Regions from separate parts of the Streptomyces sp. NPDC057287 genome, predicted to be linked through region 1. Evidence: riboswitches for the same ligand, from Rfam matches in the RefSeq annotation. Region 1 holds a riboswitch; each other region holds the start of a gene.
The links. A riboswitch is a leader RNA that binds a small molecule or an ion and turns the genes downstream of it on or off. The one in region 1 is predicted to bind thiamine pyrophosphate.
Positions count from the first base shown of each region.

Region 1 (7,095 bases):
GTCATCGGTGCCCCTGTGTACTGCGCCCTGTACAAGGATGGCGAGATCGAGATGGTCGCCGTCGCCGATACCCCTGCCGTGCCCGCGGTGCACGAGTGGGCCTCGTTCCGTGAGACAGGGCATGCCCACGCCCTCGGCCAGTGCCTCCTGGGGCAGCTCGACGAGCGGGCGCGCGAGGACCATCTGGACCGGCACCCCGTCCGGCCGCTGACGCGTTACTCCGTAAGGGACCGTCAGGCGTTTCTGAAACGACTGAGATCGATGAAGCGTACGGAACCCGTCGTCGAACGGCAGGAGTACGCCATGGGAACGGTCTGTGCGGCCATTCCGATCACCGTGGGGTCGGCCGTGGCGGCCATGGCTGTTTCTCTCCCCTTGCACCAAGAAGAACGGTTGCTCCCCGCAGTCGAACAACTACGCTGTGAAGTGACCACCCTCTTGCGCTCGTTCGTGTTCTCTATCAGTATCTGAAAAATCACTCCTTGTGATCTGCTATCGCGTGCATCACGATGGCGTCAATAGGGCCATGGGGGATCATTCCTGGCCAGATTCATCTACTGCGGGGTTGAACGATGCGCGAGTCGGTTCAAGCAGAGGTCATGATGAGCTTCCTCGTCTCCGAGGAGCTCTCCTTCCGTATTCCTGTGGAGCTCCGGTACGAGGTCAGCGATCCGTACGCGATCCGGATGACCTTCCACCTGCCGGGCGACGCCCCCGTCACCTGGGCATTCGGCCGCGAGCTGCTGCTCGACGGGCTCAACAGCCCCAGCGGTGACGGCGATGTGCACATCGGCCCGACCGAGCCCGAAGGTCTGTCGGATGTGCACATCCGCCTTCAGGTCGGCGCGGACCGTGCGCTCTTCAGGGCCGGCACGGCACCGCTTGTGGCATTTCTCGACCGGACGGACAAGCTGGTGCCACTGGGGCAGGAGCACACGCTGGGTGACTTCGACGGGAATCTGGAAGAGGCGCTGGGCCGCATCCTCGCCAAGGAACAGAACGCCGGCTGAACAGGAAGGCCCGGCTGAACATCGAACACCGGCGGACCGGGGCCGTGCGTACGGTGCCTCGGCTCACGCCTTGCGGCGTCGGCCCCTCCCGGTCCGCGCGGGTGCAGGAGCTCCGGCTTCCGCGCCGAGCCCCGTGCGGTCCGCGGAGACCACCAGGGCCGCGAGCACCGTCGTCACCGGCACCGAGGCGACCAGCCCGATCGACCCGACCAGCGTCCGGACGATCTCCTCCGCGACCAGTTCGCTGTTGGCCACCGTGCCCACGCTGCTCTGCGCGATCGAGAAGAGCAGCAACAGGGGAAGCGCCGCGCCGGCGTAGGCGAGCACGAGCGTGTTGACGACCGAGGCGATGTGGTCGCGCCCGATCCGGATGCCCGCCCGGTAGAGCCCGCGCACGCCCATGGTCGGGTCGGCCTGGTGCAGTTCCCAGACCGCCGATGTCTGGGTGACGGTCACGTCGTCGAGCACACCGAGCGAACCGATGATCACACCGGCCAACAGCAGGCCGCTCATGTCGATCTCCGGGTACAGCCCGTGGATGAGGCCGGTGTTGTCGTCCGTGTTGCCGGACAGGCCGGCCCAGCCGATGAACAGGGAGCCCAGCAGCCCGATCAGCAGCAGCGAGATGAGTGTGCCGATCACGGCCACCGAGGTGCGCGCCGTCAGACCGTGACAGGTGTAGAGCGCGATCAGCATGATGGCGCTCGCCCCGATCACGGCGACGACCAGTGGATTCGAACCCTGCAGGATCGCCGGAAGGATGAACAGGGTCAGCACACCGAAGGAGACGGCGAGCGCGATCAGCGCCATCAGCCCGCGCAGCCTGCCCACCACGACCACTGCGAGGGCGAAGATCCCCGCGAGCAACGCCATCGGCACCGTGCGGTCGACATCGGTCACCGAGTACTGCAGATCCCGCGGCGCGTCCGGCGCATAGGCCACGACCACCCCCTGGCCGTCGTGCAGTTGCCGCGGCGCATCGGGCTGGACGACCTCCACGAACGTACGGCCCTTGTCCGCACCGGTCGTCACCTCGACCGTGGCCTTCTTGCACCGGCCCGACTGCTCGTTGACGGCCTCCCGGCCCGAGGCGGTGGAGGTGTCGCCGGTCGCCGGCACCTGTGAGGCGTTGACGTCCGCGCAGTCGACCGCGACGACCTTCGTCACCCGCCCGTCCTGGGTCTGCCGGTCGAAGCCGACGCCGGTGCGCTCGTGGGCGGGTGCTCCGCCCGGCCAGAAGGCCACGAGGCCGACCAGGACAGCGGTGGCGAAGGGGATCACCACGGCCGCGATGACCTTGCGCAGGTGCTTGGACACGGGTGCGGCGGGGCCGTGGCTGTGTGAGTGGCCGTGCGCATGACTCTGCGTGCTGCCTGATGCGGGGCCGTGGGGTTCGGGGGCGCTTCCGGGGGACGTCACCCGGCGATCATCCCAAGAACAGGGGAGGCCCTCTGGCCAGCACGCCAGATGGGAGGTTAGCGTGGAGGCACATTTGTACACGCGGGAGCTCGGAGCACCGGGCTGAGAGGGCGCTGACCTCCGTATATCCGTACGGGACACGCTGCGCCGACCGCCGAACCTGTTACCGGGTAATGCCGGCGTAGGGAGTAGGTCTGATGACCACAGCGGACGCACGCACGCCTGCCTCGACGCAGAATGCGCGGAATGCGCAGGATGCGGAGAACAACGAGGCCGGGAAGTCCATCGGATGGCACAAGGGGTACGTCCAGGGCACGCGCCCGGATCTCCGTGTGCCGGTCCGTCAGGTGCACCTCACCAACGGCAAGGACGTGACGCTGTACGACACGTCCGGGCCGTACACCGATCCCACCACCGACACCGACGTACGCCGCGGGCTCGCCCCGCTCCGTGAGAACTGGATCATCGCGCGCGGGGACACCGAGGAGTACGCGGGCCGTCCCGCGCGTCCCGAGGACGACGGGCTCAAGCACACCTCGCCGCGAGGCGGTCTGCGCAACCTCGACGCGGTCTTCCCCGGGCGTCCGAGGCAGCCCCGGCGCAGCCGTGACGGCAGGCCCGTCACGCAGCTCGCCTACGCCCGCCGCGGCGAGATCACCCCGGAGATGGAGTACGTCGCCATCCGGGAGAACGTCGAACCCGAGGTCGTGCGCGAGGAGATCGCCGCGGGCCGGGCCGTCCTGCCGGCCAACGTCAACCACCCGGAGATCGAGCCGATGATCATCGGCAAGCGCTTCCTGGTGAAGGTCAACGCCAACATCGGCAACTCCGCGGTCACCTCCTCCATCGAGGAGGAGGTGGACAAGATGACCTGGGCCACCAAGTGGGGTGCCGACACGGTCATGGACCTCTCCACCGGCCGCAACATCCACACCACCCGCGAATGGGTCCTGCGCAACTCCCCCGTGCCGATCGGCACCGTCCCCCTCTACCAGGCACTCGAGAAGGTCGACGGCCGGGCCGAGGAGCTGACCTGGGAGATCTACAAGGACACGGTGATCGAGCAGGCGGAGCAGGGCGTCGACTACATGACGGTGCACGCCGGTGTCCGGCTGCCGTACGTCCCGCTGACGGCCCGGCGCAAGACGGGCATCGTCTCGCGCGGCGGTTCGATCATGGCGGCCTGGTGCCTGGCGCACCACAAGGAGTCGTTCCTGTACGAGCACTTCGAGGACCTCTGCGAGATCCTCGCGGCCTACGACGTGACGTACTCGCTGGGCGACGGCCTGCGCCCCGGCTCCATAGCCGACGCCAACGACGAGGCGCAGTTCGCCGAACTCCGCACGCTCGGTGAGCTCAACACCGTTGCCAAGCGGTTCGGCGTCCAGACGATGATCGAGGGCCCGGGACACGTCCCGATGCACAAGATCAAGGAGAACATCGACCTCCAGCAGGAGATCTGCGAGGAGGCGCCGTTCTACACGCTGGGCCCCCTGACCACCGATGTCGCTCCGGCGTACGACCACATCACCTCGGGCATCGGCGCCGCGATGATCGCCTGGTGGGGGACGGCGATGCTCTGCTACGTCACGCCCAAGGAGCACCTCGGGCTGCCGAACCGTGACGACGTGAAGACAGGCGTCATCACGTACAAGATCGCCGCTCATGCGGCGGACCTCGCCAAGGGGCACCCCGGGGCGCAGGAGTGGGACGACGCCCTGTCCGACGCCCGCTTCGAATTCCGCTGGGAGGACCAGTTCAACCTGGCGCTCGACCCGGACACCGCGCGGGAGTTCCATGACGAGACCCTGCCGGCCGAGCCGGCGAAGACGGCTCACTTCTGCTCGATGTGCGGGCCCAAGTTCTGCTCGATGAAGATCTCCCACGACATCCGGCGGGAGCACGGGGACGGACAGGCCGAGATCGAGGCGGGGATGGCCGAGAAGTCCAAGGAGTTCGCGGCGGCGGGCAACAGGGTCTATCTGCCGATCGCGGACTGACTTCGGCCGCACGCCCCCTGTGGGCGACGGTGCCGTCCCCGCCGCCACGGCGGGGGCGGCACCGGGCCGTGCCGGATCGCTCCGACTGCCGCTCCGGACCCGGCCGGATCACTCCGGCTGGTGCTCCGGGCCGCCGAAGTCCGGGCTGGTGAAGTCCGGGCTGGTGAAGGTGGGACGCGGGCCGGCCGAGGGGCCGTCCTCCGGCCCGGAGAAGTCCGGTCTGCTGTAGCCGATCTTCGGGATCCGGTTGGCCGAGCGGTGGGGTGTCCGCGACGCGGGCCCCGCCGTCGGGTCGGCCAGTGCGTCCCGGAGGAAGGGCAGGATGCCGCGCTCCAGCAGGGCGTGGCGCCAGGCCTCCCGGGCGCGTGCGACGTCCTCCGGCTCCTCCTCCTCGTCCACGGCGGGCAGCGCGGTGGCGCCGTTGCGCAGCGCGGTGACGAGGAGCCCCACCGCGGCGGCCAGGATGGCGGCGGCGGCGACGGCCGCGAAGAACCAGCCGGCGGCGACCATGGTTGCGGCGAACGCCGGGGCGGGGTCGAGTGCCTTCAGCAGGTACCCGATCAGCAGGAATATCAAGGCGGCGGCACCCGCGAGGACGGGCGCCAGCACGGTGATCACCGCCAGGGTCCCGGCGCCCGTGGGATCGGCCTCGTCCGTCACCGGCCCCAGGACCGATGTGCCGTCGTCCGTGTCGCCCGGCCCGCGGAGCTCGCCGCGGACCTGCACGTAGTGGTCGTACTCGGTGGCGGCCGCCGCCGTGATCAGGGGCGTGGCCTCGAGCGCCATCGTCCGCAGCTGTTCCGTGTTGAGACGGTCGCCGACTCCGTCCAGATCCGGTCGTTCATGAGCATGACGCAGCGCGTCGGCGAGGATCCGCTCGTACTCGGGGCGGTCCTCGGCCAGCAGGTGCGGAGCGCTTTTCATCTGCATCCCCCGATGCTCCGTAGGGCCTGACCGACCGTGCGGGCCGGGCGATCGGGCGGAAACGGAGGAGAGCCTGCCACTGATACGCCGATGGTAGAGCGCCTACGGCACGCGGTGACAGGGGGTTTCCGGAAATAGGCCCAGGCGTCGACGGAGTCGGGTCGTGATGCGTTTTCCCCGGCACCCGTCAGTCATGCAGGGGAAGCTGGACGACCAACAGCTTTCCGGCCATGGTCACCCCGCCGTCCATGGCGATGGCGAGGCCCTCCGCGTAGACGTGCGGGCCGTCCACCACGGGGCGTTGCGTGTCCTCGCCGTCCTCCGACCCGACCTCGCCGAGCAGGTACGGAATAGGGCTGTGACCGTGGACGACGCGCTGCCCGCCGTAGGTCGACATCAGTTCGCGGACGGCCTGTGCGCCGCCCTCGTCCCGGAAGGCGAACCGCTTGGTGAGCTTGCGGAAGAGGTCCCAGCACTCGTCGGCGTCATTCCGCGTGAGAATGGCGTGCACCGTGTCGTTGACGTCCTCGATGGTGGCCCCGTAGTCGAGATAGGCCGTCGTGTCGGAGTGCATCAGCAGATGCCCGTCCTCCTCGACGACCGCGTCGAGCCGCGCCATCCACTGGAGATGGACGTCCTGGAGCCGTTCCATGTCCGTCTTCTGGCCGCCGTTGAGCAGCCAGGCGGCCTGGAAGGTCGCGGTGCCCGCTCCGGAGTTCACCGGGGTGTCGCCGAACCGCTTGGCGCCGAGCAGCAGCAGCTCGTGGTTGCCCATGAGGGCCTTGCAGTACCCGCCCGCGGCCGCGGCCTCGGCGGAGAGGCGCATGACCAGGTCGATGACGCCGATGCCGTCCGGACCGCGGTCGGTGAAGTCGCCGAGGAACCACAGCCGGGCGTTGCCGGCCGCCCACCGCCCTTCGGTGTCGACGAGGCCCTGCTGGTGCAGGGCTGCCAGGAGCTCGTCCAGGTAGCCGTGGACGTCGCCGACGACGTACAGCGGGCCCCGGCCGGACCCGTCGGAGGCCCGGGCCTCCGGGACGGTCCGTACCTGGACGGTGTCACCCCGGTTGATCACTGGCAGGTCGCGCTCGGTGGGGGTGTACCCCTCCGGAGGCTCGTCGCCCACCGCGACGTTGCCGGGGTGCGGCAAGCCTGGCTGGTGCGGCAGGCGTGGCTCCATCGGCACCTGCGCATACGGCGGTACGCGGAAGTCACGCAACGTCGCAGTCCGCACTACGGGTTCCTGACCGGCCCCCTGAGTCATCGACCCCTCCACCACCGTCGCGCCTCCGTACACCTGACGGGCCCTGCCTGGTAGAGGTGGTCCGCGGTGTCGTGCGCCCATCATAGGAATGCGGATCGTGCTGTGTGACGCACCAGGGGTGGTGAATCCGTGCGCACACCTGGTTCATCGGCCGTTTGGTCCGGATTAATCCGATCAGTCCCCGGCGGGTGACCGCGGAGGGCTGACCGTGGTGCGCGGAGGGCGCCGCTGCGAGGACGTCCGGACGATGAGCTCCGTCGGTATCACCTGCTCCACCGGACCGTCGTGCACGACTCCTTCGATGGCGTCGATGAGGAGCTGGACGACCGCCGTGCCGATCCTGCGGGGTTTCAGCGAGAGCGTCGTGATCGGAGGCTCGGTCGACGCGTACACCGTGGACTCGCTGCAGCAGACCAGCAGGAGGTCCTCGGGGACCCGCAGGCCGTAGCGGCGGGCGGCGGCGAGCAGATCGGTGCCG
Region 1 covers NZ_JBHUYV010000008.1:168,914-176,008, forward strand. Annotated here, with positions in the region: gene ACFUNE_RS17730 (IclR family transcriptional regulator) at 1-471, shown strand, start outside; gene ACFUNE_RS17735 (SsgA family sporulation/cell division regulator) at 573-1,010, shown strand; gene ACFUNE_RS17740 (YibE/F family protein) at 1,074-2,429, opposite strand; TPP riboswitch at 2,501-2,634, shown strand; gene thiC (phosphomethylpyrimidine synthase ThiC) at 2,627-4,429, shown strand; gene ACFUNE_RS17750 (hypothetical protein) at 4,538-5,359, opposite strand; gene ACFUNE_RS17755 (metallophosphoesterase) at 5,541-6,632, opposite strand; gene ACFUNE_RS17760 (LacI family DNA-binding transcriptional regulator) at 6,792-7,095, opposite strand, start outside.

Region 2 (7,095 bases), on a different contig from region 1:
CCCGGGCCTGACGGCCCGAACGATGGACAACGGCCTGCCGGTCGGACACCGTGCAGGTGAGGACGCGACGCAGGAACCGCAGGACCCGACGATGCCGGGTCCGCTCAAGACACGCAGGAGCACGTGGTGATCGAAGAAATCCTCCTCGAGGCCGAGGAGAAGATGGAGAAGGCCGTCGTCGTCGCGAAGGAGGACTTCGCCGCGATCCGCACCGGCCGTGCGCACCCGGCGATGTTCAACAAGATCGTCGCCGACTACTACGGCGCACTGACCCCGATCAACCAGCTCGCCTCGTTCTCGGTCCCCGAGCCGCGGATGGCCGTCGTGACCCCGTTCGACAAGACGGCGCTGCGCAACATCGAGCAGGCGATCCGTGACTCCGACCTCGGCGTCAACCCGAGCAACGACGGCAACATCATCCGTGTGACGTTCCCGGAGCTCACGCAGGACCGCCGCAAGGAGTACATCAAGGTCGCCAAGACCAAGGCCGAGGACTCCAAGATCTCGATCCGCTCCATCCGCCGCAAGGCCAAGGAGTCGCTCGACAAGCTCGTCAAGGACAAGGAGTCCGGCGAGGACGAGGTCCGCCGCGCGGAGAAGGAGCTCGACGACACCACCGCGAAGTACGTCGCGCAGGTGGACGAGCTGCTCAAGCACAAGGAAGCCGAGCTGCTCGAAGTCTGATGAACGACTCTTCCTGGGGCGCCCCGCAGGGAGCCGGATACTGGAGCGCGCCCGAGATGGGGGCCGCTCCGGCGGGTCCTGCATACGATGTGCACGGCGCCCAGCAGACTCGGCCCATGCCCATCGTGCCGGACGTTCCCGACGCAGGTAGAGACGCTGACGACCGCGACGACCGGAACGGGGACGCCGCGCGCGTCAGCGGCCCCCTGTTCCGTGACGAGAAGCCGCAGGAGCCCATGCCCACCCCGCCGCCGTCCCCTCCGCAGAAGAAGCGTGCGGGGCGTGATCTGCGTGCCGCCATAGGGGTCGGCGTCGGTCTCGGTGCCCTCGTCGTCGGCTCGCTCTTCATCGTGAAGGCCGTCTTCGTCGGCGTGGTCGTGCTGGCGGTCGTGGTCGGTCTCTGGGAGCTCACCTCCCGCCTCAAGGAGCGCAAGGGCATCAACGCTCCTCTCGTGCCGCTCGCCGTCGGCGGCGCCGCGATGGTGGTCGCCGGTTATGTGCGGGAGGCGGAGGGCGCCTGGGTCGCCATGGCGCTCACTGCCCTCGCCGTGCTCGTCTGGCGGATGACGGAGCCGCCCGAGGGCTACCTCAAGGACGTCACGGCCGGTGTTTTCGCCGTGTTCTACGTGCCCTTCCTGGCGACGTTCGTCGCCATGATGCTCACCGCGGACGACGGTGCGTGGCGCGTCCTGACGTTCCTCCTCCTCACCGTGGTCAGCGACACCGGCGCGTACGCAGTGGGCTGGCGCTTCGGCACGCACAAGCTGGCCCCCCGTATCAGCCCCGGGAAGACCCGCGAGGGCCTGTTCGGTGCGGTCGGTTTCGCCATGGTGGCCGGCGCCCTGTGCATGGAGTTCCTGATCGACGACGGGACCTGGTGGCAGGGCCTGCTGATGGGCCTCGCGGTCGCAGCCAGCGCCACGCTGGGCGACCTGGGCGAGTCCATGATCAAGCGGGATCTGGGCATCAAGGACATGGGCACGCTGCTTCCCGGTCACGGCGGCATCATGGACCGGCTCGACTCGCTCCTGCCGAGCGCGCCGGTCGTGTGGCTGCTGCTAGTGCTGTTCGTCGGATCCGGCTGAGGCCCTCGGTTCCGCGTCGCGTTCTCACGAAGGGCCCGCCGTCCACGGCGGGCCCTTTCGCATGCGCCGGTTCGAGTCGCTGCACGCGAGCCTTTCGCCGGGTCGGCCGATGCGGATGCCCACGCCGATGCGGATGCCGACCCGAGACCGTCTCGGGCGGGCATCCTCTGCATGCGGCACGGTCGGCCCCGGCTCACAGACGCACGTACGCATATTCGAATTCAGCTCCCTCTCAGGCGGCCGATCGCACGGCCTGCCGCCGTGCGATCGGTCACGGTCGCCGTGGTCCGCCGGGCCGTCCCAGGGCCGCCCACGTCGGCCGATGCCGACCGTGGGGACTCGGCGGCGCCGGCGGAGGTCCCAAGGACCACGGCGTGTCTGTAACACTGGAGGAACCATGCCTAAGCCCGGAGAACTCACTTTCGTCGCGCCCCGTGGAGCCAAGCGGCCGCCGCGGCACCTCGCCGACCTCACGCCCGACGAGCGCAAGGAAGCAGTCGCCGCGACCGGCGAGAAGCCCTTCCGCGCCAAGCAGCTGTCGCAGCACTACTTCACGCGGTTCGCGCACGACCCGGCGGAGTGGACCAACATCCCGGCCGCCGCGCGCGACAAGCTGGCGGAGGCGATGTTCCCGGACCTGATGTCGGTCATGCGCCACATCAGCTGTGACGACGACACCACCCGCAAGACGCTGTGGAAGCTGCACGACGGCACGCTCGTCGAGTCCGTCCTCATGCGGTATCCGGACCGGGTGACCATGTGCATCTCGTCCCAGGCGGGCTGCGGGATGAACTGTCCGTTCTGCGCCACCGGCCAGGCCGGGCTCGACCGCAACCTGTCGACGGCCGAGATCGTGCACCAGATCGTGGACGGCATGCGGGCGCTGCGCGACGGCGAGGTCCCGGGCGGGCCGGCACGGCTGTCGAACATCGTCTTCATGGGCATGGGCGAGCCGCTGGCCAACTACAAGCGTGTGGTCGGGGCGATCCGCAGGCTGACCGACCCGGAGCCGGACGGCCTGGGGCTCTCGCAGCGCGGGATCACCGTCTCCACGGTGGGCCTGGTGCCGGCGATGCTGCGCTTCGCCGACGAGGGCTTCAAGTGCCGCCTCGCGGTCTCGCTGCACGCTCCGGACGACGAGCTGCGCGACACCCTCGTGCCCGTGAACACCCGCTGGAAGGTCCGCGAGGTCCTGGACGCCGCGTGGGAGTACGCCGAGAAGTCGGGCCGCCGCATCTCCATCGAGTACGCGCTGATCCGCGACATCAACGACCAGGCGTGGCGGGGCGACCGGCTGGGCCGGCTGCTCAAGGGCAAGCGGGTGCACGTCAACCTCATCCCGCTGAACCCGACCCCGGGCTCCAAGTGGACCGCTTCGCGGCCCGAGGACGAGAAGGCGTTCGTCGAGGCGATCGCCGCCCATGGCGTGCCGGTCACGGTCCGGGACACCCGCGGCCAGGAGATCGACGGAGCGTGCGGGCAGCTGGCGGCCTCCGAGCGCTGAGGCGGTTGCGGGGGACCGGCCCGAACCGGCCGGTCCGGCGTGATCCGGCCGGTGTAGCCTGGCCCCCGAAATCAACTTCATATTCCGGCAGGGGAGCGCCACAGCGCTGAGAGTGCGGCACCGAGGACAGGTCGGCCGCAGACCCTCTGAACCTCGCCCGGGTCATTCCGGGTAGGAAGTTCGGACCTTACTCAAGCTGTTGCGCCCTGCCCGCTGAACGAGCGGGCGGGGCCGCGTCTCTTCCTGGTCACCTCCAGGAGGAATCACATGAACACCACCACGAAGTACGCGGCGACGGCGCTGGCCGCCGTGCTCGGAGTCACCGTGCTCGCGGGCTGCGGCGGTTCCGACGACAAGGCCTCCGGTGACACGGGGGCCGGCTCCAGGACCGTCACGCTCGTCAGCCACGACTCGTTCAACGCCTCGGACGCCGTCCTGAAGGCGTTCACGAAGGAGACCGGCTACAAGGTCAAGGTGCTCAAGAGCGGTGATGCCGGAGCCGCGCTCAACCAGGAGATCCTGACCAAGGGATCCCCCCGCGGCGACGTGTTCTTCGGCGTCGACAACACCCTGCTCTCCCGCGCCCTGGACAACGGCCTGTTCACGCCGTACGAGGCGAAGGGTCTCGACCGTGTCGCGGCCGACGCCCAGCTCGACGCGGACCGCCACCGGGTCACGCCCGTCGACACCGGCGACATCTGCGTCAACTACGACAAGAAGTACTTCGCCGAGAAGAAGCTCGACCCGCCGAAGTCCTTCGACGACCTCCTGAAGCCCGCGTACAAGAACCTCCTCGTCACCGAGAACGCCGCGACCTCCTCGCCCGGCCTCGGCTTCCTCCTCGGCACCGTCGCCACCTACGGCGAGACCGGCTACCAGGACTACTGGAAGAAGCTGAAGGACAACGGGGTCAAGACCGTCGACGGCTGGGAGCAGGCCTACAACGACGAGTTCTCCGGTTCGGCCGGGGGCAGGAAGGCCGGCGCGGACCGGCCGCTCGTCGTCTCGTACGCCTCCAGCCCGCCCGTCGAGGTGCTGTACGCCGATCCGCAGCCCACCGAGGCCCCGACCGGGGTCGCCACCGGTACCTGCTTCCGTCAGACCGAGTTCGCGGGCCTTCTGGACGGTGCGAAGAACGAGGCGGGCGGCAAGGCCCTGCTGGACTTCCTGATCAGCAGGCCGTTCCAGGAGGACATGCCGCTGAACATGTTCGTGAACCCGGTTGCCGAGGACGCGAAGCTGCCGGAGCTCTTCACGAAGTTCGGCGCGACCGTCGACAAGCCGACGACGGTGGCCCCGGAGAAGATCGCCAAGAACCGTGAGCAGTGGGTCCAGTCATGGTCCTCGCTCGTCGTGAAGTAGCCGCGCGGCACGCGCGCGGGGGGAACGCGGTGCGGCTCGGTCTGATGGCCGTGCCCGTCGCGTTCTTCGCGCTGTTCTTCGCCTACCCGGTCGTCGCGATCGTCGGCCGGGGGCTGAAGGCCGAGGGGGACTGGCAGTTCGGCCGGATCGGCACGGTACTGAGCCGGCCGGACATCCTGGACGTCCTCTGGTTCACGACCTGGCAGGCCCTCGCCTCCACCGCGCTCACCCTCCTGATCGCGCTGCCCGGCGCGTATGTCTTCGCCCGCTTCGACTTCCCGGGCAAACAGCTGCTGCGGGCCGTGGTGACCGTGCCGTTCGTCCTTCCCACGGTCGTGGTGGGCACGGCGTTCCTCGCCCTGCTGGGACGCGGCGGGTTCCTCGACGAGCTCTGGGGTGTCCGGCTCGACACCACCGTGTGGGCGATCCTGCTCGCCCACGTGTTCTTCAACTACGCGGTCGTCGTGCGGACCGTGGGCGGCCTGTGGTCACAGCTCGACCCCCGCCAGGAGGAGGCCGCCCGGGTGCTCGGGGCCGGCCGCTTCGCCGCCTGGCGGCGGGTGACCCTGCCCGCACTGGCCCCGGCCGTGGCCGCCGCGGCGCTGATGGTCTTCCTCTTCACGTTCACCTCCTTCGGAGTCGTCCAGATCCTCGGCGGTCCGGCCTACTCCACGCTGGAGGTGGAGATCTACCGGCAGACCGCGCAGCTGCTGGACCTGCCGACAGCCGCAGTGCTGACCCTGGTGCAGTTCGCCGCGGTGGGCGGGATCCTGGCCGTGCACGCGTGGACCGTACGGCGCAGGGAGACCGCCCTGAGACTGGTCGACCCTGCGCAGACCGCCCGGCCGCCCCGGGGGGCCGGCCAGCGAACGCTGCTCGGCGGCGTACTGCTGACGGTTCTCCTGCTCATCCTGCTGCCGCTCGGCGTGCTGGTGGAGCGTTCCTTCGACACCTCGGGCGGCTACGGCTTCGCCTTCTACCGCGCGCTGCAGTCCGCCGACGCCAACGGCTCCACCTTCCTGGTGCCGCCGCTCGACGCCATCGGCAACTCCCTGCGGTACGCGCTGGTCGCGACGCTCATCGCCCTCCTGATCGGCGGCCTCGCGGCTGCCGCGCTGACCCGGCGGGCGGGCAGGCTGGTACGGGGTTTCGACGCGCTGCTGATGCTGCCGCTCGGGGTCTCGGCCGTCACCGTCGGCTTCGGGTTCCTCATCACCCTGGACGAGCCGCCCCTCGACCTGCGGACGTCCTGGATCCTCGTGCCGCTCGCCCAGGCACTGGTGGGCGTCCCCTTCGTCGTACGCACGATGCTGCCCGTCCTGCGCGCCGTGGACGACCGGCTGAGGGAGGCCGCCGCGGTGCTCGGTGCCTCGCCGCTGCGGGCCTGGCGTGAGGTGGACCTGCCGCTGGTACGGCGTGCGGTCCTGGTCGCCGCGGGCTTCGCCTTCGCCGTGTCGCTCGGCGAGTTCGGCGCGACCGTGTTCATCGCGCGCCCCGACAACCCCACGCTTCCGGTCGCCGTGGCCCGGCTGCTGGGGCGTTCCGGAGAGCTCAACTACGGGCAGGCGATGGCCCTGAGCACGATCCTGATGCTTGTCTGCGCGGTGTCGCTGCTCCTGCTCGAACGTATCCGCACCGACCGATCCGGGGAGTTCTAGAGATGCTGGCAGTGGAGGCCGCCACGGTCCGGTTCGGGAAGCGGACCGCGCTGGACGCGGTGGACCTGGAGGTCGCGGACCACGAGATCGTCTGCGTGCTGGGGCCGAGCGGCAGCGGCAAGTCCACCTTGCTGCGGGCCGTGGCCGGCCTGCAGCCCCTGGACGGCGGGCGGGTGCTGCTGGACGGGGAGGACCAGGCACCGCTGCCCGTGCACCGGCGCGGGCTCGGCCTCATGTTCCAGGACCACCAGCTGTTCCCGCACCGGGATGTCGGCGGCAACGTCGCGTTCGGGCTGCGGATGCACGGCGTCGCCCGGACCGAGAGCGACCGCCGGGCCGACGAGCTCCTGGACCTGGTCGGCCTGCCCGGAGCCGGCCGGCGGGCCGTCGCCGCACTCTCCGGCGGCGAGCAGCAGCGGGTGGCACTCGCCCGGGCCCTGGCGCCCCGCCCGAAGCTGCTGATGCTGGACGAACCGCTGGGACAGCTGGACCGCAGCCTGCGCGAACGGCTCGTCGTCGAACTCCGCACCCTCTTCGGGCGGCTGGGCACCACGGTGCTCGCCGTCACCCACGACCAGGGTGAGGCCTTCGCGCTGGCCGACCGGGTGGTGGTCATGCGGGACGGCCGCATCGCCCAGGTGGGCACCCCGCTGGAGGTCTGGCAGCAGCCCGCGTCGGCGTTCGTCGCCCGCTTCCTCGGCTTCGACAACCTGGTCGGCGCCACGGTCACCGGTACGGCGGCCGACACGGTCTGGGGCAAGGTCCCGGTGCCCGACGGCTCGCCCCAGGGCGAGTGCGAGCT
Region 2 covers NZ_JBHUYV010000003.1:486,259-493,353, forward strand. Annotated here, with positions in the region: gene pyrH (UMP kinase) at 1-11, shown strand, start outside; gene frr (ribosome recycling factor) at 127-684, shown strand; gene ACFUNE_RS08740 (phosphatidate cytidylyltransferase) at 684-1,769, shown strand; gene rlmN (23S rRNA (adenine(2503)-C(2))-methyltransferase RlmN) at 2,167-3,273, shown strand; TPP riboswitch at 3,353-3,469, shown strand; gene ACFUNE_RS08750 (thiamine ABC transporter substrate binding subunit) at 3,541-4,635, shown strand; gene ACFUNE_RS08755 (ABC transporter permease) at 4,680-6,293, shown strand; gene ACFUNE_RS08760 (ABC transporter ATP-binding protein) at 6,296-7,095, shown strand, end outside.
Region 2: linked by a shared signal. The riboswitch ahead of ACFUNE_RS08750 (thiamine ABC transporter substrate binding subunit) and the one ahead of thiC (phosphomethylpyrimidine synthase ThiC) in region 1 are both predicted to bind thiamine pyrophosphate.

Region 3 (7,095 bases), on a different contig from region 1:
TGGGGTGGGCGAGCCGGGCGACGGACTTGGCCTCGCGGATGAAGCGCTCGACGAACGCGGCGTCGGTCGCCAGCGCCGGGTGCATCACCTTGAGGGCGAGCACCCGGTCGAGCCGGGTGTCCACGGCCCGGTAGACCGTGGCCATACCGCCGACGGCGATGCGCGCATCGATGCGATAGCGGCCGTCGAGCAGCTGCCCGACCAAGGGGTCCTGGAGGGTCGTGTCCACGGGGCGAGTCTACGAGCTGCCACGGACACCACGGATGGGCCGGGGCTCCCAGGGGCCGATCCGGTGCGGAGCCGTGACAGGGGCATGCACGTGCTGTGACCGGGGGGTGCCCGCCGGTGTCGGGATGCGCGCGCTGTGACCCGGGGACGCCCGCCGGTGTCAGGGCGCACGTGCCGTGACCGGCTACGCCCGCCGGTCTCCGGATCAGAAAGCCGGACGCTCCGGATCCAGCACCGCGCGGCCCTCCGTGGGGGAGGAGGCCTCGGCGAAATGGCGGCGGGGGATCCGCCCCGCCCGGTGGGCGAGCCGTCCGCCGTCCACCGCGTACCGCATCGCGGCCGCCATCAGCTCGGGCTCCTGCGCCCGGGTCACCGCCGAGGCGAGCATCACGGCGTCACAGCCCAGCTCCATCGCCAGCGCCGCGTCCGACGCGGTCCCCGCGCCCGCGTCCAGGATCACGGGGACCTCGGCCTGCTCGGTGATCAGCTGGAAGTTGTGGGGGTTGCGGATGCCGAGCCCGGATCCGATGGGCGAGCCCAGCGGCATGATCGCCGCGCACCCCACGTCCTGGAGCTTGCGGGCCATGACCGGGTCGTCATTGGTGTACGGCAGGACCGTGAAGCCGTCGTCGACGAGGATCTCGGCGGCGTCCAGCAGCTCGATCGGATCGGGCAGCAGGGTCCGCTCGTCGGCCACCACCTCCAGCTTGATCCAGTGGGTGCCCAGCGCCTCCCTGGCCAGCCGCGCGGTCAGCACGGCCTCGCCGGCGGTGAAACAGCCCGCGGTGTTCGGCAGGACCTGGATGGAGAGGCGTTCCAGTACGGAGAGGACCGAGCCCTGCACGGTCGGGTCGAGCCGGCGCATCGCCACGGTCGTCAGCTCCGTGCCCGAGGCGATCAGGGAGCGTTCCAGCACGTCGAGGCTGGGAGCCCCGCCGGTCCCCATGATCAGCCGGGACGTGAACGCGGTGGACCCGAGCGTGAAGAGATCGTCGGACATGGTCAGCCTCCCTGGACGGCGGTGAGGACCTCGACGCGGTCGCCGTCGAGGAGGGCGGTGGCCGACCACTGGCCACGGGGGACGACGGCCTCGTTGACCGCGGCGGCGACCCCGGAGGGCGCTCTGGTCAGCGCCGCGACCAGGGTGTCCAGCGAGGTGCCGGCGGGGACGGTGCGGTGGTCCCCGTTGACGGAGACCTGGACGGGGTCTGCGGAAGGCGCGGGTTGTGTCATGCGGGCTGCTCCTGCTGCGCGGGGTCGGTGTCTTCGGGGGACGGGGCCGGGGAGTGCCCCGGGAGGGCACCGGCCGGGGCGAAGCGGCGCGGTGCGAAGGGACGGCCCAGCTCGGGCAGCTCACCGGTGGTGAGCACGTGGGCCATCACGTCTCCGGTGACGGGGGTCAGCAGCACCCCGTTGCGGTGGTGCCCGGTGGCGAGGTGGAGGCCGGCCAGCGCTGTGGGGCCCAGCAGCGGCGCGTTGTCCGGGGAGGCGGGACGCAGGCCGGCCCGCGTCTCGGTCAGCGGCAGCTCGGTGATGCCGGGCATCAGTTCGTGGGCGTCCCGCAGCAGCTCGTAGACCCCTCCCGCGGTGACGGTGGTGTCCCAGCCCAGCTCCTCCGTGGTCGCCCCCACCACCAGCTCACCGTTGGCCCGCGGCACGAGGTAGACGTGGCTGCCGCGCACGACGGCCCGCACCGTCCTGCTGAGGAAGGGGGCGTACGCCGGAGGCACTGTCAGCCGCAGGACCTGCCCCTTGACCGGGCGTACGGGGGGCACGACCGCTTCGGGTATCCCCTCCAGCCGGCCGCTCAGACTGCCTCCGGCGAGCACCACCTGGCCGGCCGCGAGCTCCGTACCGTCCGCCAGGACCGCTCCCGTCGCACGGCCGCCGGTGACGGAGAGCCGCTGGACCCAGGCGCGGCGGAACACCACCCCCGCCCGCTCGCACGCCGTCACCAGCGCCGAGGCCAGCCGCCGCGGATCCACCTGGTGGTCGCCGTCGACGCGGAGCCCGCCGCGCACGCCGGGTGCGAGCATCGGCTCCAGGCGCCGGCACTCACGGCCGGTGAGCCACTCGGACTCCAGCCCCGAACGCAGCTGCAGGGCGTGCAGCTCCCGCAGATGCGCGCGGTCGTCGGAGTCCAGCGCCACGGAGAGCGTGCCGCAGGCGCGGAAGCCGGTCTCCTGCCCGCTCGCCTCCTCCAGCTCGCTCACGAACTCCGGATAGCGCGCCGCGGACGCCACGTTGAGGCCGAGCAGCATCTGCTCGCCGTAGTGGAGCTCGGTGACGGCGGCGAGCATCCCGGCCGCCACCTGGGCGGCCCCGCCGCCGGGGTCCGGATCGGCCAGTGTGGTGCCCAGGCCGCGCTGGGCGGACCGCCAGGCCGTCACCAGACCGATGATGCCGCCCCCGACGACAAGGACGTCGGAACTCTGTGCGGAGATGCGCATGGGCGTCCAGCCCCTCCCTTCGCCGGCATGACCCGGATCAGGTTCGTACGGTCGGAGGCCGGTCAGCCTCCCTCTCAGCCCGGTGCGTCCGGACTCCCGCGAGTGTCTTACGGTGGCCAGCCTAGACCCCGCCGGCCGCAGTCAGTAAGGGAGCCGCCCCCATGGCCCGTTCGCTCGACGGACTCGTCCTCTCCCCGGTCGCCGACCAGGCCCCCGGACAGGTCGGCACCCGGACCCGCTTCACCTACCACGAGCAGGACGGCCGGATCTGGGCCGAGTACGAGGGCGGCGACATCGTCCGCGGACATCTCGTGGGCACCCGGGAGGCGGACACCCTGGACTTCCGCTACGTCCAGTTGAAGCCGGACGGGACGACCTCCTCGGGGCACTGCGTATCGGCCGTCACGGACCTCGCCGACGGCCGTGTCCGCCTGGACGAGAGCTGGGAGTGGGAGTCCCGGGAGGGCAGCGGGACGAGCGTGGTGGAGGAGCTCGCCGACTGACCTCGCGTCAGGTGATTAGGGTGGACGGGTGAGCGAGCAGACGCAGGACGAGGCGACGGAACACGCGTCGCGCGGAGTCGTGATCGTGGGCGCGGGCATGGCCGGCGTGCAGACGGCCGTGGCCCTGCGCGAACAGGGCTTCACGGGACCGGTCACCCTGATCGGCGCCGAACCCCACCAGCCGTACGACAGACCGCCCCTGTCCAAGGCGGTCCTGCTCGGGAAGGCCGAGGACTCCGCCTTCGACGTCGACTTCGAGGCGCTGGGCATCACGCTGCGCCTGGGGCTCGACGTGGCCGGCCTGCGCGCCGGAGCGCACGAACTGGACACCGAGCAGGGGCCCGTCGCCTACGACGTGCTGGTCCTCGCCACCGGAGCGGAACCCGTCGGTCTGCCCGGTTCCGAGGGCGTGCCCGGCGTGCACCTGCTCCGCACCCTCGACGACGCCGCGCGGCTGCGGCCCGTCCTGGAGCGGCAGCACGACGTGGTCGTGGTCGGGGCGGGCTGGATCGGGGCCGAGTTCGCCACGGCCGCGCGCGCGGTCGGCTGCGCGGTGACCGTCGTCGAGGCCGCCGACCGCCCCCTGGCGGGCACCATGCCCGCCGAGGTCGCCGCTCCGATGGCGGCCTGGTACGCCGAAAGCGGAGCCGAGCTCCTCACCGGCGCTCGGGTCGCCCGGGTCGAACAGGGCGCCGTCCACCTCACGGACGGCCGGGTGGTCCCCGCCGGAGCGGTGGTCGTGGGCATCGGAGCCCGGCCCGCCACCGCCTGGCTCGCGGACTCGGGCATCGCGCTCGGCCCGGACGGCTCGGTCATCGCGGACAGCTCCCTCCGCTCCTCGCTGCCCGACGTCTACGCGGTGGGTGACTGCGCCTCCTTCCCGTCCGCCCGCTACGGGGAGCGGCTGATGGTCCACCACTGGGACAACGCCCTCCAGGGGCCCCGGACGGTCGCCGCCGCGCTCGCGGACGGAGTGGCCAGGGTGTACGACCCGGTGCCCTACTTCTGGTCCGAGCAGTTCGGGCGCTTCGTGCAGTACGCCGGCCATCACGCCGGTGCCGACACCCTGCTGTGGCGCGGCGACCCGCAGGAGCCCTCCTGGACGGTCTGCTGGCTGCGCGGAGGGGTCCTGGTGGCGCTGCTGGCCGTCGGCCGCCCGCGCGACCTGGCACAGGGGCGCAAGCTGGTCGAAGCGGGCGCGCGAATCGATCCGGAGCGGGCCGCGGACTCCTCCGTACCGCTGAAATCGACGGCCCTCTAGGGTCAGGCACGGCCTCGTGCGCCCGGCCCGGCTACCGACTGTCGGTCCGGGATGGCACGCTTGTCCTTGTGACCGGAATTGACGCAAAGATCGATGCTCTCGTCCCCGCCTGGCTCCACCTTCCCGACATCGCGGAAATGCTCGATGTCGAGGTGACGCGCGTACGCCAGCTGGTCAAGGAAGGCCAGCTCATCGCCGTACGCCGTGGTGAGAACCGGACGCTCCAGGTGCCTGCCGCCTTCATCGACGGCGACAAGGTGGTCAAGGGTCTCGCAGGGACCCTGACGCTCCTGAGGGACGACGGCTACAACGACGAAGAGATGCTGGACTGGCTCTTCACCCCCGACCCGACCCTGCCCGGCACCCCCGCGCAGGCCCTGAGCGAGAATCGCGGTACGGAGGTGAAGCGCCGGGCCCAGGCGCTCGCCGTCTGACGGGAGAGCCGTGAGCGGGTGCGGGCCGTGGCACACACGGCCCGCACTCCGCGTCACCGGTGTCCGCGGGCACGGCGGCTCATCCACGTACCGGGCGGGGCGCCGTACGAGCGACGCTTCGCCGCATCAGTGATCCATCGACGTACCGACGGGGGAAATCACCATGTCCGCTCCTCGCTCCCAGCTCTCCGGCGCCCGGCTCTACCTGTGCACGGACGCCCGTAAGCGGCAGGGAGACCTCCCCGAGTTCCTCGACGCCGCGCTGTCCGGCGGAGTGGACATCGTGCAGCTGCGCGACAAGGGCATGGAGGCGGCCGAGGAGCTGGAACACCTCGCGGTGTTCGCCGACGCCTGCAAGCGCCACGGCGCGCTCCTCGCGGTGAACGACAGGGCGGACGTCGCCCATGCCGTCGGCTCCGACGTGCTCCACCTCGGCCAGGGCGATCTGCCCGTGCCCGCCGCCCGCGGAGTCGTCGGCGGCGACGTGGTGATCGGGCGCTCCACCCATGCCGAGGCAGAGGTCGACGCCGCCGTCGCCCAGGAGGGCGTCGACTACTTCTGCACGGGTCCCTGCTGGCCCACCCCGACCAAGCCCGGCCGGCACGCCCCGGGCCTGGGCCTCGTGCGCTACGCCGCGTCGCTCGGCACCACGCGGCCGTGGTTCGCCATCGGCGGGATCGACGCGGGCAACCTCGACGAGGTGCTGGACGCCGGTGCGCGCAGGGTCGTCGTCGTCCGGGCGATCACCGAGGCGGCGGACCCGGCCGGGGCGGCGGCCTCGCTGGCGCGACGCATCCGGGACCGCGCACTCTGAACCGGGCGGACGGTGTCCGTCGGGCGGTTGTCCGAGGGGTGGACAAAATCCACCTCATTCCGGTCAATCCGCCCCGTGTGGTTGGGGTACCGCCGGGCCCTGGTTAACCTCCCAGTATGGCCCTTGGCACACCTTCCACCAGGACAGATCACGCGCGCACCGTGCGTGAGCTGCTCGCGACCGGCGAGACGTCGTTCTCGTTCGAGTTCTGGGCGCCCAAGACCGAGAAGGGCGAGCGGAATCTCTGGAACGCCCTGCGCCGGGTCGAGGCGGTGGGACCGAGCTTCGTCTCCGTGACGTACGGGGCCGGCGGTTCCACCCGTGCGGGGACGGTCCGGGCGACCCAGCAGATCGCCGCGGACTCCACTCTCACCCCGGTCGCGCACCTCACCGCGGTCGACCATTCCGTCGCCGAGCTGCGCAACATGGTGGGGCAGTACGCCGACGCCGGTATCCGCAACATCCTCGCGGTGCGGGGCGACCCGCCCGGCGACCCGATGGGCGAGTGGGTCGAGCATCCCCAGGGCGTCCGGTACGCGGCGGATCTCGTCCGGCTGATCAAGGAAGCCGGTGATTTCTGCGTCGGCGTCGCGGCATTTCCCGAAATGCATCCGCGGTCGGCCGACTGGGACTCGGACATCGCCCATTTCGTGGACAAGTGCCGCGCCGGTGCCGACTACGCGATCACCCAGATGTTCTTCCAGCCGGAGAGCTATCTGCAGATGCGTGACCGGGTGGTCGCTGCGGGTTGCGACACCCCGGTCATTCCCGAGGTGATGCCGCTCACCAGCGTGAAACAGCTGGAGCGTTTCGCGCAGCTCAGCAACGCGTCCCTGCCTTCCTCGCTGAAAGAGCGTATCCACGCCGCGAAGGACGACCCGGCCGCTGTACGCTCCATTGGCATCGAGTTCGCCACGGAGTTCTGCGCGAAACTGCTCTCCGAGGGTGTCCCGGGGCTGCACTTCATCACGCTCAACAACTCGACGGCGACACTCGAGATCTACGAGAATCTCGGACTGCACAAGCAGTCGTGACCGGCCGTACCCGCCACCAACCGGGGCGGTGGCCGTAGGAGGGGGCGGGCGTGGGCTGGACGGTCCTCTACATCGCATTCGGCATAGTGGCGTTGTGGCTGCTGGGCGAGGTGCTGCTGCAGTACAAGGCACGCCTGCGCTGGCGGCTCCTCGCCTTCGGCGGCTTCCTCGGTGTGGTCCTCGGTGTCCTGATCCCCTCGGTGCTGGTGATCGCCCTGGGCGCGATCGCCTTCGCCACGGGCCAGACGTATGTGACGCTCTCCTTCAGGCGTGGCTTCTCGACGGGATGGGCCATAGGCGGCAGCCCCGGTGAGAGCCGCCGTCGCCGTGGGGCCGGCGGCCGGAAGCCGACCCTCGAAGTCTCCGGCCTG
Region 3 covers NZ_JBHUYV010000007.1:281,052-288,146, forward strand. Annotated here, with positions in the region: gene pknB (Stk1 family PASTA domain-containing Ser/Thr kinase) at 1-229, opposite strand, end outside; gene ACFUNE_RS16455 (thiazole synthase) at 434-1,228, opposite strand; gene thiS (sulfur carrier protein ThiS) at 1,231-1,461, opposite strand; gene thiO (glycine oxidase ThiO) at 1,458-2,678, opposite strand; TPP riboswitch at 2,676-2,788, opposite strand; gene ACFUNE_RS16470 (hypothetical protein) at 2,840-3,181, shown strand; gene ACFUNE_RS16475 (NAD(P)/FAD-dependent oxidoreductase) at 3,210-4,442, shown strand; gene ACFUNE_RS16480 (Rv2175c family DNA-binding protein) at 4,511-4,876, shown strand; gene thiE (thiamine phosphate synthase) at 5,040-5,690, shown strand; gene metF (methylenetetrahydrofolate reductase [NAD(P)H]) at 5,807-6,724, shown strand; gene ACFUNE_RS16495 (hypothetical protein) at 6,775-7,095, shown strand, end outside.
Region 3: linked by a shared signal. The riboswitch ahead of thiO (glycine oxidase ThiO) and the one ahead of thiC (phosphomethylpyrimidine synthase ThiC) in region 1 are both predicted to bind thiamine pyrophosphate.

Region 4 (7,095 bases), on a different contig from region 1:
GATTTCTTTCGCTGGTATGCCGCAATCAAACCGAAAAGCGCTCCCGGAGCGATGAGGACAGCAGTCCACACGGCTATTTTTGGGCCGCCGCCACCCATCGTGATGAGCCAGATTGTCCACGCACTCAGAGCAGTCAGTGCTGCTGCGACTCCCCAGAGAAAAACTCGGACCAAAAGTCGACCTGCTCTGGCCGCGAAACCGATGAATATCGAATTGTCCGGCACCATGAAAGTCCGCCCACCCCTAAGAATCGATACTTCTCAAAGGTAAGGTCCCACCTTCCCGGCAGAGGGCCGGAGTTGAGTGACGTTAGTCACTTCGAATGGCGTGCGATTGAGGCTTGGCGGCCTGCATGGGGGAGAAAAAGGAGTGAGGTTCCCTCCTGTGCCTCCTATGCCTCCGATTCCTCTTACCGAACCTGCGCATGGCCACGGATCCCGCGAGGGGGAAACAGGATTCCCCTCCGGAGCGGAGCCCTCGCGCAGTATGCACGTATCGGGATCGTCCCGCCCGTCCCACCGGGCATCCCCGGGTAGAGTTGTCCTGACCTGGGGAAACCTGTTTTCTGAGGGCATTTTGTGTGTGGCGGACGGCGCACGGAGGCGGGCATTCGTCCTCGACCCCCGAGCGCTGTCCGTGCGGAGGATTTCGGTGGCGAGCGAGGGGACCGTGATGAGCGAACCGATGAAGCCGGAGGTCGAGGTTCCGGAGGGTGATGTGCCCACCGAGCTGACGATCCGGGACCTCGTGGTCGGGGACGGACCCGAGGCGCAACCGGGCAGGGTCGTCCAGGTTCACTACGTGGGGGTCACGTTCGCGTCCGGAAGGGAGTTCGACTCCTCCTGGGAGCGGGACCGGCCCTTCAAGTTCGCTGTGGGCGGTGGCAAAGTCATCAAGGGCTGGGACCGGGGAGTGCGGGGAATGAAGGTCGGCGGCCGACGCGAGATCATCGTTCCCCCGCGTCTCGGCTACGGCAAGCAGTCGCCCTCCACTCTGATCCCGGCGGGCTCGACACTGGTCTTCGTCGTCGACCTGCTCACGGTCGTGGGCGGCCCGCCGGAGCGAGGCCCGGCCTGACCGGCCGGCCGGACCGGGCGCATCCGAGAGGCCCGTCGGTCCACACGTGAGTACGGCATCACGCCGGGAACCTCTCGGCGCGCAGCGGGGACCCGAGCTGAGCGGGGATCACTTCACAGAGGTCGGGGCCCTGTCCGTGGCTGGAGGGGAAGCGTGCTCGGGGCTGCGGGCCGCACCGTGGTGCGGCGCAGGGCAACCCCGCGTCGGCCGGAGTCAGTAGAGCGTCCGCCAAGCGCCGCGCGGCCAGGCCAGTACCGCGAAGACCTGTGCCGCGGCGGCCTGCTCGATGACCTGGGTGGTCCCGCTGTCGTCGAAACGCATCAGGCCGGTGGAGCTGTCCCGTCGCTCGGACCAGATGTGGTCCGCGTAGTCGGCCATCGCCCGCCGGTAGACGGATCCGCCGGTCACCGACTCCAGGAGCAGCAGGTTCTTGAAGAAGATCGAGTTGAAGAAGACGGGCTGGGTGTGCAGCCTGCCCTCGGTCACGTAGTGCGTGTACGCGGCCTCGGCCGTACGCCGGGCCTGGTTCAGGTATGCCCGGTCGTCGGTCGCCCCGTACAGCAGGACGCCTACGCCGACCGGGACGCCCTGGTTGTAGGACCAGATGGTCCGGTCGACCGTGCCCGTCAGGTCGAGGCTGTCGTGGTAGAGGCCCTCGGGGGTCCGCAGATGGGCGTTGGTCCAGTCGTAGAAACGCCTGGAGGACTCCAGGTAGCGGGACCTGCCGGTGATCTGGTGGAGCCGCAGGCCGAGTTGGGCGCCGGGCATGTTGGAGACGGTGTTACGGCTGTGACTCCAGTCGGCCTGGGTCCAGAACACTCCGCCGGGGGCGGGGTGGTCCGGGTCGGTGTCCCAGCCCGACTCGACCAGCGTGAAGATCTCCTTCGCGCGGTGGAGCGCGGCCCGGTCGCCGGTCTGCAGGTGGAGCTGGGCCTTGGCCAGTCCCACCCACTCGTTGTCGTCGTAGAACATGTCGCCACCGCCACCGTGCGGCGCGACCGGGTAGGAGTCGTAGCCGGGGAGGCCGGTGGTGCCGCCCGCCGCGTTCCAGTACAGCTCCTGCGCCCGGGCGCGGACGGCCAGGGCCGGTGCGTAGCGGTGGTCCACGAAGGCCAGGTCGAGGGCGGCCACGTGGACCTGGGAGAGCGGCCATTCGTAGGAGTACGGACGGTCGTCGGGGGCGGCCGGGTACTGCTCGCGTACGAGCCCGGTGCCGTCCGCCGTGTCGAAGTACTCCTTCAGGGCGTCGTAGGTGCTGCGCGCACGCGAGAGGGAGCGGGAAGAGGACGGGGCACCGGCGGGGGCCACTGCGGACGCTTCGGTGGTGGTCGCGGCGGCCAGCGCGGCGAGAGAGGCACCGAGGACCTGACGGCGTGAGGGGGACCAGCGCATACGGGGCTCTCCTGTTCGAGGCGCGGAGTGCGGGACCTGACAACGTTGTCACGAGGGTGCGGAGGCGTCAACGGCCAGGACGGACAAGGGCGGTGAGTGATGTGCATGGCCCCGGCCCGCGCGCCGGTCACCCTCGGCCCGCGCGCCGGTCACCCTCGGCCCGCGCGCCGGTCACCCCGCGGCCCGCGCGCCGGTCACCCCGCGGCCGGGCCCGGTCGGCCGCCCGGTTATCCTGGCCGCCGAACCGGACACGGGGTGCCCCGCAGGGGCTGAGAACACACCCGTCGAACCTGAACCAGTTAGTACTGGCGGAGGGATGTCTTCATGCCGTTGCCGTATACCCCCGACGACCGTGCGGTCGCGAAGCAGGCAGTTCCTGCCCCACGTCCCGCTTTCGGGGGCCGCATGCCCGCAGCCCCCGGCGATCTGCGGATCGAGACGCACGGGATAGCCCCCGTTCCGGAGGACCGGCGTTACGGCCGCGCCGGCAGGCTGTTCACCGTCTGGTTCGCCCCCAACCTCACCATGACGGGTGTCTTCACCGGCACCGTGGGCATCGCCCTGGGCCTGGACTTCGCCACTGCGCTCGTCGCCGTCGTGCTGGGCACGCTCGTGGGGGCGGTGCCCACCGCCTTCCTCGGGACCTGGGGAAGCCGGACCGGGGTCGGTCAACTCCCGCTCGCACGGTTGGCGTTCGGCAGGGGCGTCGTGCTGCCCGGAGCTTTGCAGTGGCTGTCCTCGATCGCCTGGGACGCGCTGATCGGCCTGTTCGGAGGGGACGCGCTGGCCCAGCTGTTCGGCTGGCCCTTCTGGCTCGGCGTGCTGGTCATGATGGCCGCCCAGGGTGCGCTCGGCGTGCTGGGGTACGAGGCGATCCACCGGCTCCAGACGGTGATGACGTTCGCCCTCGCCGCTGCCTTCGCCGTGCTCGCCGTCAAACTGCTGGACGGCGTCCAGCCCACTGCCTCCGGCACCGTGCACGGCGGCGACCGGGCGGGCGCGTTCGTCCTGACGTGCACGATCGCCCTGAGCCTGGCGCTGTCGTGGGCCCCCTACGCCAGCGACTTCAGCCGCTATCTGCCGCCCACCACGTCACGGCCGCGCATGTTCTGGTGCACGCTGCTGGGCATCAGCGTCTCCTTCGTGGCGGTCCAGACGCTCGGCCTGTGGGGCGCGTCCGTCCTCACCGACCAGACCGCGCGCGGGATCGACACCCTTCTGGGCGGGGGAGCGCTCGGGGCGTTCGGTCTGCTCGCCGTGGCGCTCGCCGCGCTGTGCAGCAACGCCATGAACGACTACAGCGGTTCCCTGGCGCTGCAGACGATGGGGGTGCGCCTGCCACGCCCCGTCGCCGCCGCCCTCGCCGCGGCGCTCGGTTTCCCGCTCGTGCTGTGGATGCACGCGGCCGACACCACGGCGCGCTTCCAGAACGTGCTGCTCCTGGTCGGCTACTGGATTCCCGGCTTCGTCGCGATCGTGGCCGTGGACTGGACGGTGCGGGCCAGGGCCCGCGGAGGCGCACCGATCGACCTCGCCGCCGAGAGCGGCCGCGACCGGCCGTGGTGGCCGGCGCTCACCGCCTTCGTGGCCGCCTTTGCCGCGGCGGTGCCGTTCATGAGCACCGGCCTGTACGTGGGCCCGGTGGCGGAGGCCCTGCACGGAGCCGACCTCGCCTATGGGGTGGCGTTCCTCGTGGCCCTGGCGCTCTACGCCCCGCTGCGGCTGCGCCACCGCTCCTGACGGGTTCGCGGCCACCGCTGACGGGGAGCGCGGTCCCAGGCATTCGCGCATGTGGCTGCCCCGGGCGGGCCCCGGAACACGGCCCCGTCCGGATGCCTCCACGTGCTGACGAGGCGTGGAGAGGAGATCGTGGGGCCATGGTCCGCACCGCGGTCGTCCTGGCCGGCCCGACAGCCGAGTTCCGCGCTCCTCCGACGGAGCGCGCACGCCCATCCGGCGGAAGCGGCAGCGGCGGGAGCGGAGGACGCCTGCCGGGGCCGGGAGGCCCTTCGTACGCACGAAGCCCCGGCAGGCTCGGGGAGGCTGCCGGGGCGATCGTCAGAGGGAGAGATGGTCAGTGGTGGCCGTGCGCGGTGTCGGAGGCTCCGCCGAAGAGCCGCGCGACGGCGCGGAAAGGCAGGGTGACGACGGTGGCGATGGCCCCGCCGATGGATCGGAGAACGTCTGCGATCGCCTTCAGCATGTGTTTCCTCCCTCTCGATGCCACCGCGGCGCTGGGAGGCCGCGATGTGCTGTTGACAAGCGCGTGCCCGCTCGTCCCGGGAGGAAACTCATCGCCGTTCACGGGGTCCGTGCACGTCGCCGACGGCGCAGCCGGTACTCCCGGGTGAGGACCACCTGGCGCAGGCACGGGTAGGCGGACGGAACGCCCTGGACACGAGAAGTGAGGAACGCATGGAAATCGGATACAAGCTCGCTGCCGAAGCGTTCGGCCCGGCGGAACTCGTACGGCAGGCGGTCCTCGCAGAGCAGGCGGGCTTCGACTTCGTCGAGATCAGCGATCACTATCACCCCTGGCTCGACAACCAGGGGCATTCACCCTTCGCCTGGACGGTGCTGGGAAGCATCGCGGCCAAGACCTCCAGGATCGGGCTGGCGACCGGTGTCACGTGCCCCACCGTCCGCTACCACCCGGCGATCATCGCTCAGGCGGCGGCAACCCTCGCGCTGCTGTCGGAGGGCCGCTTCGTCCTGGGCGTGGGCTCGGGCGAGCGCCTGAACGAGCACGTCGTCGGGCACGGCTTCCCCGACACGGTCCTCACACGGCACGAGATGCTCAGGGAGGCCCTGGAGATCATCCGGCTGCTCTGGAGCGGTGGATACCGGTCCTACGAGGGCAAGCAACTGCGCCTGGAGGATGCCCGCGTGTTCGACCTTCCCGACGAGCTGCCCCTGATCGCGGTGGCCGCCAGCGGCAAGGTGTCGACACGGATCGCCGCGGAACTGGGCGACGGGCTGTTCGCCACCGAGGACAAGCCGGAGATCGTCCAGGACTACCGTGCCGCGGGTGGTGACGGGCCGCGCTACGCGGAGGTGCCGATGGCCTGGGCCCCCGACGAGCACACCGCGGCGCAGGCCGCCCTGGAGACGTCACGCTGGGCCGTGACCGGGTGGAAGGTCATGAGTGAGCTGCCCAATCCGGTCAACTTCGAGGCGGCGACCACGACGGTCCGCGAGCAGGACATCCTGGAGAAGTTCGCGTGCGGCCCCGACCCCGCCCGCTACACCGAGGTCGCACAGAAGTTCGTCGACGCCGGGTTCGACCGGCTCGTCATGCAGAACGCGGGCCCGGATCCCGATGGCTTCATGGAGTTCTACAGCCGCGACCTCGACGAACGCCTGAGGCGGCTGAGCCCGGACACCGCACACGCCTGAAGCGGGCCGATGCGGGCAGGGCAGGCAGGGCGGGCCGGTCCGTGTCGCGCGATCGGGCCGCCGCCCCGTCGGGCGACAGGTCCGGCGGCCCTGGAGCCGGCCGGCCGCCGGGGACGAAGGACGAGTGCGAAGGAAGGAGGCGAACATGCCAGGCGCAGCGATCTTCGATGTGGACGGCACGCTGACGGACACCAACCACCTGCATGTGGTCGCGTGGTGGGAGGCGTTCCGGCAGGCCGGGCACGCCGTGACCATGGCGGACATCCACCGTGCGATCGGCCTGGGTTCCGGGGATCTGATAGAGCGGCTGCTCGGAGCCCGACGCGACGAGGAACAGGACGCCGCCATCAGCTCCGCACACACGGTGCTCTACGGAACGTACTTCGACCGCCTCCCCGCTTTCGAGGGCGCGGGCGATCTGCTGCGCACCCTGGCCAGGAGCGATTGGCGGGTCGTGCTGGCCACGTCGGCGAGTGGTCCGGAGCTGGAGGCCCTGCGCCGGGCCGTGGACGCGGACGACGCGATCTGGAGAACGGCGAGCTCTGACGACGTCGCCGAGGGCAAGCCCTCCCCGGAACCCGTGAGGCTGGCTTGTGAGCTGGCCGGTGTCGGTCCCGGACAGGCGGTGTTCGTGGGCGACTCCGTGTGGGACATGAAGGCGGCTGCCCGGGCCGGCGTGCGTTCGGTGGCGTTGCTGTCGGGCGGTATTCCCCGCGCCGATCTGGAGCAGGCCGGCGCCGGCCAGGTGTATCAGGACGCGGCCGATCTGCTCGCCCGCCTCCACGACAGCCCCTTCGGGCCGGCGGCCCTCTGACCCGCACGGCGTGCCGGCCGAGCAGCCACCGCCCGGGACGCGACAGGGCGAGTGCCCTGCCGGTGAACCGGGCGGCGGCCGCCGGCGCGGGCGTGCCCTCAGCGTGCCGGCGGCGTCATTCGCCGACGGCGCAGGCGTCCCCGTTGAGCATGAAGCGCGGTGGCGATGAGGCGTCACCGGTGTGGCCGGCGAGATAGCCGAGGGTGACGCTCGCGCCGGGAGCGATCACGGCGTTGTGCGCGGCGTTCGTCGCCGCGATCGTGTTGCTCCCCTGGGTCAGGTCGGTGTTCCAGTCGGAGATGACGGTCTGCCCGAGGGGCAGCGGGAATTCGAGCGTCCAGCCGTTCACGGGCGTGCTGCCCGTGTTGGTGACGGTGAGGTCGACCGTGGTGCCCGTGCCCCAGGCCTTCACGGCA
Region 4 covers NZ_JBHUYV010000001.1:94,058-101,152, reverse strand. Annotated here, with positions in the region: gene ACFUNE_RS00510 (FKBP-type peptidyl-prolyl cis-trans isomerase) at 673-1,077, shown strand; gene ACFUNE_RS00505 (glycoside hydrolase family 76 protein) at 1,291-2,469, opposite strand; TPP riboswitch at 2,711-2,803, shown strand; gene ACFUNE_RS00500 (purine-cytosine permease family protein) at 2,794-4,209, shown strand; gene ACFUNE_RS00495 (LPFR motif small protein) at 4,544-4,672, opposite strand; gene ACFUNE_RS00490 (TIGR03557 family F420-dependent LLM class oxidoreductase) at 4,885-5,865, shown strand; gene ACFUNE_RS00485 (HAD family hydrolase) at 6,011-6,679, shown strand; gene ACFUNE_RS00480 (PQQ-dependent sugar dehydrogenase) at 6,795-7,095, opposite strand, start outside.
Region 4: linked by a shared signal. The riboswitch ahead of ACFUNE_RS00500 (purine-cytosine permease family protein) and the one ahead of thiC (phosphomethylpyrimidine synthase ThiC) in region 1 are both predicted to bind thiamine pyrophosphate.